Regions from separate parts of the Gottfriedia sp. OAE603 genome, predicted to be linked through region 2. Evidence: a T-box and tRNA genes for the amino acid it is inferred to sense, from the RefSeq annotation. Region 2 holds a T-box; the other holds one or more tRNA genes.
The links. A T-box is a leader RNA that pairs with one kind of tRNA and senses whether it is charged. The one in region 2 lies ahead of lysS (lysine--tRNA ligase), so its partner is inferred to be a tRNA-Lys.
Positions count from the first base shown of each region.

Region 1: it has a tRNA-Lys gene. The T-box ahead of lysS (lysine--tRNA ligase) is inferred to sense a tRNA for this amino acid. The anticodon was not compared.

Region 1 is NZ_JBEUNN010000001.1:3,946,502-3,953,764, reverse strand. Features, by position in the region: rRNA gene ABID96_RS19885 (16S ribosomal RNA) at 1-1,165, shown strand, start outside; rRNA gene ABID96_RS19880 (23S ribosomal RNA) at 1,317-4,256, shown strand; rRNA gene rrf (5S ribosomal RNA) at 4,382-4,497, shown strand; tRNA gene ABID96_RS19870 (tRNA-Asn) at 4,507-4,581, shown strand; tRNA gene ABID96_RS19865 (tRNA-Thr) at 4,590-4,662, shown strand; tRNA gene ABID96_RS19860 (tRNA-Glu) at 4,683-4,759, shown strand; tRNA gene ABID96_RS19855 (tRNA-Val) at 4,770-4,845, shown strand; tRNA gene ABID96_RS19850 (tRNA-Tyr) at 4,863-4,947, shown strand; tRNA gene ABID96_RS19845 (tRNA-Gln) at 4,956-5,030, shown strand; tRNA gene ABID96_RS19840 (tRNA-Lys) at 5,078-5,150, shown strand; tRNA gene ABID96_RS19835 (tRNA-Gly) at 5,164-5,238, shown strand; tRNA gene ABID96_RS19830 (tRNA-Ala) at 5,259-5,334, shown strand; gene rocF (arginase) at 5,567-6,466, shown strand; gene cdaA (diadenylate cyclase CdaA) at 6,662-7,263, shown strand, end outside.
Region 2 is NZ_JBEUNN010000001.1:1,956,700-1,963,962, reverse strand. Features, by position in the region: gene ABID96_RS09805 (GNAT family N-acetyltransferase) at 1-114, opposite strand, end outside; gene ABID96_RS09800 (SH3 domain-containing protein) at 387-1,295, opposite strand; gene ABID96_RS09795 (DHA2 family efflux MFS transporter permease subunit) at 1,464-2,936, opposite strand; gene ABID96_RS09790 (DUF3243 domain-containing protein) at 3,304-3,552, opposite strand; partial or broken gene ABID96_RS09785 (DegV family protein) at 3,735-4,599, opposite strand; gene ABID96_RS09780 (DUF6944 family repetitive protein) at 4,777-5,409, opposite strand; T-box leader at 5,511-5,778, shown strand; gene lysS (lysine--tRNA ligase) at 5,853-7,263, shown strand, end outside.

The sequences.
Region 1 (7,263 bases), 2.0 Mb from region 2:
GAAAGTCTGACGGAGCAACGCCGCGTGAACGATGAAGGCCTTCGGGTCGTAAAGTTCTGTTGTTAGGGAAGAACAAGTGCTAGTTAAATAAGCTGGCACCTTGACGGTACCTAACCAGAAAGCCACGGCTAACTACGTGCCAGCAGCCGCGGTAATACGTAGGTGGCAAGCGTTGTCCGGAATTATTGGGCGTAAAGCGCGCGCAGGCGGTTTCTTAAGTCTGATGTGAAAGCCCCCGGCTCAACCGGGGAGGGTCATTGGAAACTGGGAAACTTGAGTGCAGAAGAGGAAAGTGGAATTCCAAGTGTAGCGGTGAAATGCGTAGAGATTTGGAGGAACACCAGTGGCGAAGGCGACTTTCTGGTCTGTAACTGACGCTGAGGCGCGAAAGCGTGGGGAGCAAACAGGATTAGATACCCTGGTAGTCCACGCTGTAAACGATGAGTGCTAAGTGTTAGAGGGTTTCCGCCCTTTAGTGCTGAAGTTAACGCATTAAGCACTCCGCCTGGGGAGTACGGTCGCAAGACTGAAACTCAAAGGAATTGACGGGGGCCCGCACAAGTGGTGGAGCATGTGGTTTAATTCGAAGCAACGCGAAGAACCTTACCAGGTCTTGACATCCTCTGACAACCCTAGAGATAGGGCGTTCCCTTCGGGGACAGAGTGACAGGTGGTGCATGGTTGTCGTCAGCTCGTGTCGTGAGATGTTGGGTTAAGTCCCGCAACGAGCGCAACCCTTGATCTTAGTTGCCAGCATTCAGTTGGGCACTCTAAGGTGACTGCCGGTGACAAACCGGAGGAAGGTGGGGATGACGTCAAATCATCATGCCCCTTATGACCTGGGCTACACACGTGCTACAATGGATAGTACAAAGGGTTGCAAGACCGCGAGGTGGAGCTAATCCCATAAAACTATTCTCAGTTCGGATTGTAGGCTGCAACTCGCCTACATGAAGCCGGAATCACTAGTAATCGCGGATCAGCATGCCGCGGTGAATACGTTCCCGGGCCTTGTACACACCGCCCGTCACACCATGAGAGTTTGTAACACCCGAAGTCGGTGGGGTAACCTTTTAGGGGCCAGCCGCCTAAGGTGGGACAGATGATTGGGGTGAAGTCGTAACAAGGTAGCCGTATCGGAAGGTGCGGCTGGATCACCTCCTTTCTATGGAGACATCATGAACCGTTGGTTCATGCATGAAAAGATGTTTCTTCATTGTTTTGTTTAGTTTTGAGAGTTCACTCTCAATTTGTACCTTGAAAACTAGATAATGTCATTCATTAAACTGCGTAAGTTTAATTTAAGTTTTAAAATTAGTTAAGTTAGAAAGGGCGCACGGTGGATGCCTTGGCACTAGGAGTCGATGAAGGACGGGACTAACACCGATATGCTTCGGGGAGCTGTAAGTAAGCTTTGATCCGGAGATTTCCGAATGGGGGAACCCACTACTCGTAATGGAGTAGTATCATTACCTGAATACATAGGGTAATGAGGACAGACCCAGGGAACTGAAACATCTAAGTACCTGGAGGAACAGAAAGCAAAATGCGATTTCCTGAGTAGCGGCGAGCGAAACGGAAGATAGCCCAAACCAAGAGGCTTGCCTCTTGGGGTTGTAGGACACTCTATACGGAGTTACAAAGGAACGGGGTAAATGAAGCGACCTGGAAAGGTCCGTCGAAGAAGGTAAAAACCCTGTAGTTGAAACCTCGTTCCCTCTTGAGTGGATCCTGAGTACGGCGGAACACGTGAAATTCCGTCGGAATCTGGGAGGACCATCTCCCAAGGCTAAATACTACCTAGTGACCGATAGTGAACCAGTACCGTGAGGGAAAGGTGAAAAGCACCCCGGAAGGGGAGTGAAAGAGAACCTGAAACCGTGTGCTTACAAATAGTCAGAGCTCGTTAATGAGTGATGGCGTGCCTTTTGTAGAATGAACCGGCGAGTTACGATCCCGTGCAAGGTTAAGTTGAAGAGACGGAGCCGCAGCGAAAGCGAGTCTGAATAGGGCGATATAGTACGTGGTCGTAGACCCGAAACCGAGTGATCTACCCATGTCCAGGATGAAGTTCAGGTAACACTGAATGGAGGTCCGAACCCACGCACGTTGAAAAGTGCGGGGATGAGGTGTGGGTAGCGGAGAAATTCCAATCGAACTCGGAGATAGCTGGTTCTCCCCGAAATAGCTTTAGGGCTAGCCTTATGTGTTAGAGTCTTGGAGGTAGAGCACTGATTGGACTAGGGGCCCCCAACGGGTTACCGAATTCAGTCAAACTCCGAATGCCAATGACTTATCCATAGGAGTCAGACTACGAGTGATAAGATCCGTGGTCAAGAGGGAAACAGCCCAGACCGCCAGCTAAGGTCCCAAAGTATACGTTAAGTGGAAAAGGATGTGGAGTTGCTTAGACAACCAGGATGTTGGCTTAGAAGCAGCCACCATTTAAAGAGTGCGTAATAGCTCACTGGTCGAGTGACTCTGCGCCGAAAATGTAACGGGGCTAAACGTATCACCGAAGCTGCGGATTGATACCGTATGGTATCAGTGGTAGGGGAGCGTTCTAAGGGCGTTGAAGCTAGATCGTAAGGACTGGTGGAGCGCTTAGAAGTGAGAATGCCGGTATGAGTAGCGAAAGACGGGTGAGAATCCCGTCCACCGTATGCCTAAGGTTTCCTGGGGAAGGCTCGTCCTCCCAGGGTTAGTCAGGACCTAAGCCGAGGCCGACAGGCGTAGGCGATGGACAACAGGTTGATATTCCTGTACCACCTGATTTCCGTTTGAGCAATGGAGGGACGCAGAAAGATAGGGTAAGCGCGCTGCTGGATATGCGCGTCCAAGCAATTAGGCTGATGTGTAGGCAAATCCGCACATCGTTAAGGCTGAGTTGTGATGGCGAGGGAAATATAGTACCGAAGTTCCTGATTCTACGCTGCCAAGAAAAGCTTCTAGCGAGGAAATAGGTGCCTGTACCGCAAACCGACACAGGTAGGCGAGGAGAGAATCCTAAGGTGAGCGAGAGAACTATGGTTAAGGAACTCGGCAAAATGACCCCGTAACTTCGGGAGAAGGGGTGCTCTTTTGGGTGCAAGCCCGGGAGAGCCGCAGTGAAAAGGCCCAAGCGACTGTTTAGCAAAAACACAGGTCTCTGCGAAGCCGTAAGGCGAAGTATAGGGGCTGACGCCTGCCCGGTGCTGGAAGGTTAAGAGGAGGGGTTATCCCTTACGGGAGAAGCTCTGAATTGAAGCCCCAGTAAACGGCGGCCGTAACTATAACGGTCCTAAGGTAGCGAAATTCCTTGTCGGGTAAGTTCCGACCCGCACGAAAGGCGTAACGATTTGGGCACTGTCTCAACCATAGACTCGGTGAAATTATAGTACCTGTGAAGATGCAGGTTACCCGCGACAGGACGGAAAGACCCCGTGGAGCTTTACTGCAGCTTGATATTGAATTTTGGTACAGCTTGTACAGGATAGGTAGGAGCCTGAGAAGCCGGAGCGCCAGCTTCGGTGGAGGCGTCGGTGGGATACTACCCTGGCTGTATTGAAATTCTAACCTAGAGCCGTTATCCGGCTCGGAGACAGTGTCAGGTGGGCAGTTTGACTGGGGCGGTCGCCTCCTAAAGAGTAACGGAGGCGCCCAAAGGTTCCCTCAGAATGGTTGGAAATCATTCGAAGAGTGTAAAGGCATAAGGGAGCTTGACTGCGAGACCTACAAGTCGAGCAGGGACGAAAGTCGGGCTTAGTGATCCGGTGGTTCCGCATGGAAGGGCCATCGCTCAACGGATAAAAGCTACCCCGGGGATAACAGGCTTATCTCCCCCAAGAGTCCACATCGACGGGGAGGTTTGGCACCTCGATGTCGGCTCATCGCATCCTGGGGCTGTAGTCGGTCCCAAGGGTTGGGCTGTTCGCCCATTAAAGCGGTACGCGAGCTGGGTTCAGAACGTCGTGAGACAGTTCGGTCCCTATCCGTCGTGGGCGCAGGAAATTTGAGAGGAGCTGTCCTTAGTACGAGAGGACCGGGATGGACACACCGCTGGTGTACCAGTTGTTCTGCCAAGAGCATGGCTGGGTAGCTATGTGTGGAAGGGATAAGTGCTGAAAGCATCTAAGCATGAAGCCCCCCTCAAGATGAGATTTCCCATAGCGTTAAGCTAGTAAGACCCCTGAGAGATGATCAGGTTGATAGGTCAGAGGTGGAAGCGTGGTGACACGTGGAGCTGACTGATACTAATCGGTCGAGGACTTAACTAACAAGTTTGATAATGACATTATCTAGTTTTGAAGGTATAAAATGGAAGAACTTCCAAAAAAATCTTCAAAAAATGTTGACTTTGATTGATATTTTGTTATAATAATCAATGTCATAAGCAAATGAATCAAGTGATGATAGCGAAGAGGTCACACCCGTTCCCATACCGAACACGGCAGTTAAGCTCTTCAGCGTCGATGGTAGTTGGGGGTTTCCCCCTGTGAGAGTAGAACGTCGCTTGGTTCTGATTATTCCGCAGTAGCTCAGTGGTAGAGCACTCGGCTGTTAACCGAGTGGTCGTAGGTTCGAACCCTACCTGCGGAGCCATTTTTTATGCTTCCATAGCTCAGCAGGCAGAGTACTTCCATGGTAAGGAAGAGGTCACCGGTTCGAGCCCGGTTGGAAGCTTGGAAAAGACTTATACATATGGCCCGTTGGTCAAGCGGTTAAGACACCGCCCTTTCACGGCGGTAAAACACGGGTTCGAATCCCGTACGGGTCACCATTTATATTACGGAGGATTAGCTCAGCTGGGAGAGCACCTGCCTTACAAGCAGGGGGTCGGCGGTTCGAGCCCGTCATCCTCCACCATTTAATTTAATAATACCGGAGGGGTAGCGAAGTGGCTAAACGCGGCGGACTGTAAATCCGCTCCCTGTGGGTTCGGCGGTTCGAATCCGTCCCCCTCCACCATTTATTGTTGGGCTATAGCCAAGCGGTAAGGCAACGGATTTTGATTCCGTCATGCCCTGGTTCGAATCCAGGTAGCCCAGCCATTTTTTATTTACACAATTTCATTCAAATTGATCGTAATATTTATTACGAGCCATTAGCTCAGTAGGTAGAGCATCTGACTTTTAATCAGAGGGTCGAAGGTTCGAATCCTTCATGGCTCACTTTTTTTTATATGCGGAAGTAGTTCAGTGGTAGAATACAACCTTGCCAAGGTTGGGGTCGCGGGTTCGAGCCCCGTCTTCCGCTCCATTTCTGTATAAATATATATCGGGGCCTTAGCTCAGCTGGGAGAGCGCCTGCCTTGCACGCAGGAGGTCAGCGGTTCGATCCCGCTAGGCTCCACCAATATACATAAAGTGTAACCTTAGTCTTTTGACTAAGGTTTTTTGTTGTCTAAAAACATAAAATATAGAGATGATAAATGCATATGTATACAAAAAAATGTTGAGTTGACCCATTCGTTTCAAAAGATTTAAACTATTAATATAATTAATAACTTTAAGAATCTAATTTAGGGTTCTTTATTTAAAAAATAAAGTAAGCGTTTTCTTACGTAATTGACATAGGGGGAAATAACATGAAAAAAGAAATTTCGATTATTGGGGTACCTTTAGATTTAGGGCAAACAAGACGTGGAGTGGATATGGGACCAAGTGCAATTAGATATGCACAGCTTCATGAACGCATTGAAAATCTTTCATATAATGTTGAAGATTTAGGGGATATTTTAGTAGACCGTACGTTAGTAAAAGAAGATCACTTTGAACATAATCTAAAAAACTTAAAATCAGTAAAAGATACTTGTGAGAAGCTTGCAGTTGAAGTTGATGAAGTCATTAAAAGTAACAGAATGCCTCTAGTACTAGGTGGAGACCACAGTATTGCGATTGGTACATTAGCAGGTGTTTCAAAGCACTATAATAATCTAGGTTTAATTTGGTTTGATGCTCATGGAGATTTAAATACAGCAGAAACTTCACCGTCTGGAAATATCCATGGTATGTCACTAGCTGTGTCATTAGGTCATGGACATGATTTATTAACGAAGATTGGTGGTTACTTCCCTAAAGTAAAACCAGAGAATGTAATCATTATAGGAGCTCGTGATCTTGATGAAGGTGAAAGAGCAATTATTAAAGAATTAGGCATTAAAGTTTATACAATGCATGAAGTTGATAAATTAGGTATGACAAAAGTGATGGAAGAAACAATTGATCACTTAAAAGACTGTGACGGTGTACATTTATCATTAGACCTTGATGGTTTAGATCCGATCCATGTACCTGGTGTTGGTACGCCTGTTTCTGGTGGTATCACTTACAGAGAAGGTCATTTAGCAATGGAAATGTTATCTGAAGCAGATATCATTACATCAATTGAATTTGTAGAAGTTAATCCAATCTTAGATGAAAAAAATAAAACAGCAATCGTGGCTGTGGCTTTAATTGGATCATTACTTGGAGAAAAATTATTATAAAACAATGAATTATATGTTATAACTGTAAAAGCTAGCATGATGATGTGCTAGCTTTTTTCATTTATATTTCATAGAAATATCATATATTCAAATAATTGTTAAGATAGTTAATAATTCTCAAATTTTGTGTATAACGAAAATATGGTATAATACTGAAGATACGGGTTTTAATATTAATAATTAGGAGGGTAAAAGGTGCCTTCTTTACATATAAATTTCTTACAATACTTACAAAATGGATTAGATATTTTATTAGTTTGGTTTGTTATTTATCGGCTAATTATCATTATACAAGGAACAAAGGCTGTTCAATTATTAAAAGGTGTTACAATCATAATCGTTGTAAAAGTATTAAGTAGCTTATTTGGCTTACATACATTGCAATTTTTAATGGATCAAGCACTAACATGGGGATTCTTAGCTGTGATCATTATCTTCCAACCAGAGCTGAGAAGAGCATTAGAACAACTTGGTAGAGGTCGCTTTTTCTCAAGAACTTCTCCTGGTGGTGCGAATGATAGAACCGACATAGTGGAAAGCATTGCAAAAGCTACAGAATACATGGCAAAACGAAGAATAGGTGCTCTTATATCGTTTGAAAGACAAACGGGTATGGGGGATTATATTGAATCGGGTATCCCACTGAATGCTAATCTATCATCGGAACTGCTCATAAATATTTTTATTCCAAATACACCATTACATGATGGCGCAGTTATTATTCAAGGTGAAAAAATTACTGCAGCAGCATGTTACCTACCCCTTTCGGAAAGTGCATTCATTTCCAAAGAGCTAGG
Region 2 (7,263 bases):
ATATTTTGCGACATCAGGATTTGCTCGATATCGATAAAAGTATTCCAAATCTTCATCTTTAAATCTTCTTATTTTTAATCGTTCAGTTTCAAATTCTATAAAATTATGTACCATGTAATCACCTCTAATGTTAAAAATCAATTAATCCTAGTTTTTTTATTATACTTTGAAAATTCAAAATAAGTATATCGAATTTTTTCATCTTTAAACAGACTTTAAAAAGTTTACTTAATAAACGAAAAATTCTCAACATCATCCTGATGGAACTATTCACCATCTAGCTATTACTTCGCATTAGCATCTCGCCGTGTTTTCATCTCAAATTATTATCATTATGGATTAGTGCACAAAAAAATACTGACCATTAATTGATCAGTATCTTTAAGTTAATAATTTGTTACTTTATTAAATGGCGTTTGAATAATAATTGGTTTTTTAAGTGGATCTAGCCATTTTAAGATAGAAATAACATTTGTTTTTGAAGTAGCAGTACAACCAGCTGTATATCCAGAAGAACCGGCTATGTGAAAGAATATAGCACTTCCTTTACCAGGTGTTCTTGATACATTGTAGTTGATCACAAATCCATAATCATAAAGAGAAATATTCATCTTTTCCGCGCTATTCCATCTTCCATTGTTTTTAGAAGCTGATTGCCAAGTATTATAAAGTGTACTTTTGGAATCATCTACCCACACATCATCAGCTGTTATTTTTCGATAAGGTAATTTTGTTCCTGGATTAACCTGTCTACCAAATGCTGTTGTTATCGTATATTTTCCTTCTGGCGTTTCATAATCGCCTTCATGTTTACTAGAAATCATACCGTTTTTCCCAATAACGCCTGAAAATGTATTACGTTTTTTCCAACCGCTATCGTATTTTTCGAATGTCTCAATCACAACATTTCTAGTACTTTCATTATCTGCAGTTACAATAATTAGTTGCTTAGAAGTACCAAGCGTTTTCATATGATTTACGGTTGATGATGCAATTCTACTTGTGGACTTTCTGATATATTTACTTGAAACCCATCCTGTTTTCGTACCAACAGTTATTTTATACCAGCCTGTCTTACTACTTGTGATACTTACTGTTGCACCTTTTTTAATTGTGGCAACGACCCTATAATTTGTGCTAGGTCCACTTCTGATATTTAAAGTAGTAGCAGTTACAGTACCTTTAATAGTAGCCGCTTCAACAGTTTGAATACTAGAAGGTATCATATTTACGTTTAATAACCCACCAGTGAAAATTGATAATGCTAATGATGCTTTCAATATTCGTTTTTTCATACGATCGCTCCAATATGTATATGATCTTAGTTGTAGAGCTTTCATTATACATAATTAATGTTTACAAAATGAGGTCATTTTCATTACAAATTCATGTTCTATAAATTACATGTTTTAGTTCAATATAAAAAAACAGAAGCTCGTATAAGCTTCTGTTTATAATATTAATTAATGTCCAACCATCATGCTTGATTTTGCTTCTTCATCAAGTTCACCTTGATCAATATCACTCACTACTGGTTTACGTAAAATAATTGATAGTACAGCACCTGCTAAAGCAATTCCTGCTGCTAGTAAGAATGTATCTCCGTATGCAGAAATCATCGCTTCTAAAGGATTTGCGATTTTAGTCATATAATCCTTTGTACTTGATGTTAAGAATCCCGCCATACCTGCTACTGCAAAAGATACCATTACTTGTTGTGCTGCTGATGTTAAAGATGTAACGCGACTTACTAAATGTCTTGGAGCAGATTGTAATACGTGAGTATTGATTGCCATCATTGAAATACCCATTCCAGCACCCATCATTGCAAGTGTAAGAATAATAAAGACATTTGTTGAATCAAGTGTAATTGTTGAGAATAAATATAGAGCACCTGTTATTACTGTTAATCCAACTAATGCAAGTGGTCTTGCACCAACTTTATCATATAATTTTCCACCGATTGGCATCATTAAAGCAGATGCAACAGCTTGCGGAAGCATAATTAAACCTGTTTCAAAAGCGCCATAGCCTTTTACAGTTTGTAAATATAAAGGAACAATTAAGAATGAACCAAATAATGCGATTTGCATGATCCATGTAATTAAGATACTTCTAGTAAAATCAGAAGACTTAAACACTCTTAGTTCAAGTAGTGGTTGTTTTTGTCTTAATTCAACAACGATAAATAATAATAAGGCTACTCCACCTACAATTAAACCTGTTAATGTCTCTTTAGATGTCCAGCTTGTAGAGCTTTCACTAACACCATAAGCTAACATTGAAAATGCAATTGGAGCAAGGATAATACCAAATTTATCAAGTGAAGGAACAGTTTTTGTTTCGAAATTTGGTAAATATTTCATACCAACGATTAACGCAATAATTCCTATTGGTAAATTAATTAAGAAAATCCAGTGCCAAGTCGAGAATTCAACAAACCAACCTGAAATAACTGGTCCTAAAGCTGGAGCTAATAGCATTGGAATACCAAGCATTCCCATGATTGAACCCATTTTATCTGGAGGAGCTAAACGGAAAATAATTGCCATACCAATTGGTGCAACCATACCTCCACCTAGTCCTTGAATGATACGATAAAGAATTAATTGTTCAGGCGACTGTGCAACTGAACATAACACTGAACCGATTGTAAAAAATAAAATTGTGATTAAAAAGATTCGCTTTGCGCCAAAGCGATCTGACATCCATCCTGCTAATGGAATAACTGCAGATAGTGCTAATGTATAACCAGTGATCGTCCATTGCATTGTATCCAAATCAGATTTGAAATACTCTACAATACCTGGCATAGCTACGTTTACCACAGTACTATCTAATATAACCATGATCATACCAATAATTACCGCCATAACTGGTCCGATAATTGTTTTGATATTAAAAGGCGTTTCTACAGCCTCATTTTGCTTATTCATATGCCAACCCCATTTCCCCTAATATAATTGCTAAAAAATAATGACTCATAATAGTTCTGAAGTACTTTACCATAGATTTATGAATTGAATATGAACTGTTGTTTTCTAAAAATGCAAAACAGAAAATTAATCATACAAAATTAAACGGTAAAAGTAAACAACAAAAAGTGTTCTCGAACAAAGTACAGTATATAAGAATAGTTAGTTTTGTTCAAGAGTATTTTTTGTAAATTTAAACAATTAATATAGTCATTATTTTTTATTACTTGAAGGATGTTTCCTCTATATTATTTTCATTAAAAAAATAAAAAGCCCCTGTAAAAAATTACAGGGCTATTGTTTACTATATTATCTTATATAAGAAATATTATTTATTTTTTACATATTTAATCATTAAATTTGCAATTGTATGTTGCTCTTGTTCATCAGCAACTGTCCATAAATCCTTAAGCACCTGCTCTTCTGGATTTTTAGGATCTACTTCATTTGCCAAATAATCTCCTAGGCGATAAGCCATTTCAGAAACAGCTCCGTCAGCTAGACCTTTTTCATTTGAAGCATCTAAACGATTTCCTAAAAAATCTTTCCATTGATCCCAATTATCTAAAATTGACATTCTTTTTCACCCCATCAAATCGTATTTGTAAAGATTACATAAATACTATTTACTTTTTTTAAGGTAATTATGTATGAATTATTGTCCGGGGAATATTTTCAGAATATTGGGAATATTTTCGACAAAAAACAACCAATTTCATTTAAGTTCAACGAAATTGGTCAATTGCATATAATTTTATGTTAGTTATTGTCAGAATTCATGAAAAATATTGCTAACGTTCCTGGGCCAGCATGTGCGCCAACTGCCGAACCAATCGAATGGATAATAAAATCTTTACATCCAAACATCTCACTCATTGCATTTTTTAGTTCTGTTGCTCTTTCAATGTCATCACCATGGGAAATACCAATCAATTGATTTGATAAATTTACGCCTCTAGACTCCATTATTTCAAGCATTCTTTTTAAAACCTTTTTTGATCCTCTTATTTTTTCTAATGGAATTAATTTCCCATCTTCAACATGAAGAATCGGTTTGATATTTAATAAATTACCAACAAAACCAGCAACTTTACTTACACGTCCACCACGTACTAAATATTGTAAGTCATCTACAGTGAAAATGTGTTCAATATGGTTGATAGAGTAATGAATTTGAGTCATTATTTCCTCTTTATTCTTACCTTCATTTGCAAGGATTGCAGCCTTAACTGCAGCTAAGCCCTGTCCTATTGATGCACATTTTGTATCAACGATATCTAAATCAAATTCGGGAAATTCTTCAACAATTTCATTTTTCACCATAACTGTTGATTGATATGTACCTGATAGTTCAGATGAGAATGCTAAATAAATACAAGGAACATTCTCTTTTGCATATTTAATAAATGTACTATGTATACGATCGTATGATGGCAAAGATGTTTTAAATACTTTTCCATTACGCATGTTCTGAAAATAAAGTCGCTGAATTTAACGTCTCACCATCTAAATATTCTTTTTCATCCTCAGAATAAACACGTAACGGAATCACATCAATTTGATATTGTTCTAATACTTCTTTAGGCAAATCAGCCGCACTATCAGTTATTATTTTTACATTCATACTTTTTACCTCTGTTTTCTTTTAATAATTTTATTTTCTCATAAAATTGCTTAAATGAATAAAAAAATGTTTTTTTATTTAAAGTAAAACATTTAAAGGTATTCCTAACAAGTATTAACTTTCAAATTTTCTATATTTATTGTTACATTTCTCATTATTGATAAACTTATACTCATATTATTTTGGGTAATAACCATAACGAGTTGTCTTAGTATCCACTTCTGACTCAATTGAATTGGTTACAGCAATAACGATTAGAATTGAGCCTAAAACTTGTACCCAACTACCAAAAAATAAAAGCTGTTCTCCAATTGCATCATTTTGATTTAGAAGTGCTAGATTCCCTATACCATCAATCATAGCACCTATTGCAATTAATTCATTTCCGAAAACTTCAAATTTAACTAATACACCCTCTTCTTGTCTAGCACCCTTTGCTTCAAATGAAGCACCTATTGATTGAATCACACTCCCTAAAGCGTTTAATTTTTCCCCTTGTTCAATTAATCCACTGATTTCTAATTCTGTTGCAAGTGTATTTGTTGCATTTCCTGCAGCTTGAATCCAACTTCCTAACATAATCGTTAATAGGTGATCATTATTACCACTTTCACTTTTTATTAATTTTTCCCTACCAACTGACTGAATTGAATTTCCAAATGCCTCGATTGCATTTCCCTTCGCAAACAATTTCTTTCCAAAGTTCGTGCCAATTATATTTTTACTTGTAACGCCTACAGCTGAGGTCACTGTTCCAAATAACAAAAACCATGCGCCTGTTATAATTAGCTCCTCGCCTACGTTACTCATTTTTTCACCTCCAAATATATGTAGATATTTATCTTATTCTACATAAAATTTAATTGACAATATTTAATCTTTTAATTATTATAATAAAAATTAATATTTTGAATAAGGCTATGATAAGAAAAGTAATTTAGAATTGTCACTTACAGAGACCTCCGGTTGCTGAAATGGAGGATTGACAATCTAATTGAAAAAAGACTTTGAGCCTCGTATTGAACTAAGTTGGTAAGCTTCGATCTTAGGGATGGTACGACGGGATCTCCCGTTATAGAGATAGGGTATAAGCATTTTGCCGTACCTAAATGAGGTTGATATGGCAACATATTAACAAACTGAGGTGGTACCACGAAGTTAACAACTCTCGTCCTCAAGATGAATAATCTTGGGGGTGAGAGTTTTTTATTTGCTTTTTTAATCATAAAAAAATTGAAAATTGAGGTGGCTTTATGCATTGGGCATATAAAATTGCAACGGAATTAATTAATAAATATCCAAATAAAGAAACATTCGTTTGTGCTTCTGGTATAAGTCCTTCTGGCTCTGTTCACATCGGGAATTTCAGAGAAGTATTAACTACTTATTTTGTGGTGAAAGCTTTACAAGATTTAGGAAAAAAGACAAGATTCATTTTTTCTTGGGATGATTTTGATCGATTTAGAAAAGTTCCTAATAACGTAGACCCTGAGTTTTTGCAATATATTGGTAAATCATATGTTAATATCCCCGATCCGTTTGGATGTCATCATTCTTACGCAGAGCACTTTGAAGCCGAATTTGAGGATTCATTAAAAGTTTTTGGTATAGATATTGAATTTATTTATCAACATAGTGCTTACACTTCAGGGAAATATAATAAACAAATCCTTCATGCATTGAATCAAAGAAAAGAAATTTACGATATTCTAATGGAATTTAAAACTAGTCAGTCTTCTAATCAGGATAGAGATGCATTTTACCCTATTACAATTTATTGTAATAAATGCGGCAAAGATAATACAAAAATTATTCTTTTTGAAGAAGAACAAGAAGAAATTAAGTATGGATGTTTATGTGGTTTTCAACATCAAATTAAAATTATGGAAGCAAACAATATTAAATTGAATTGGAAAGTAGACTGGCCAATGAGGTGGATGATGGAGGATGTTATATTTGAGCCCGGTGGTAGAGATCATTCTTCGGAGACTGGTAGCTATAATGTTTCAAAAGAAATAGCTAAAAGGATTTTTCATTTCGAAGCACCAGATTATACACCATATGAATTCATTGGTATTAAAGGCCAAAATGGAAAAATGTCCAGTTCTACCGGAAATAACATAACACCTAATGAATTATTAAAAATCTATATACCAGAAGTTATTCTGTTTATGTTTGCAAAGTATAAACCTTCTACTGCTTTTAATATAGGTACAGACGAAGATGTTCTTAAAAACTATACAGAATATGAAAGATATATTGTGAATAATCTAAATCGCTCACTAGAAGATGAAGATTTAAAATACGCTTTAGAGCTATCTCATTCTAATAAAACATTAAGTCGTCTTCCAAAATTTAGTCTAATAGCAAGTGTACTCCCATTAGTAAATTATAATGTTCAATTACTTCGAAACATCCTTGAAAAAAATGGAGAGAAATACGATATTCAAACGATAAAAAAAATTAGTACTAGAGCTGAATATTGGATTAAACATTGCTACCCTATTAAAAATATGATTGTTAATCAAAATAAAGCTTCTGACTTATTCCAAACTTTAAATGATGAACAAAGAAATTGGATTCATCAACTGCAGGAATATATTGAACTTACTAATAATTCAGACGCGCAATTGATGCAAAAAATATACGCTATTTGTCAGCATC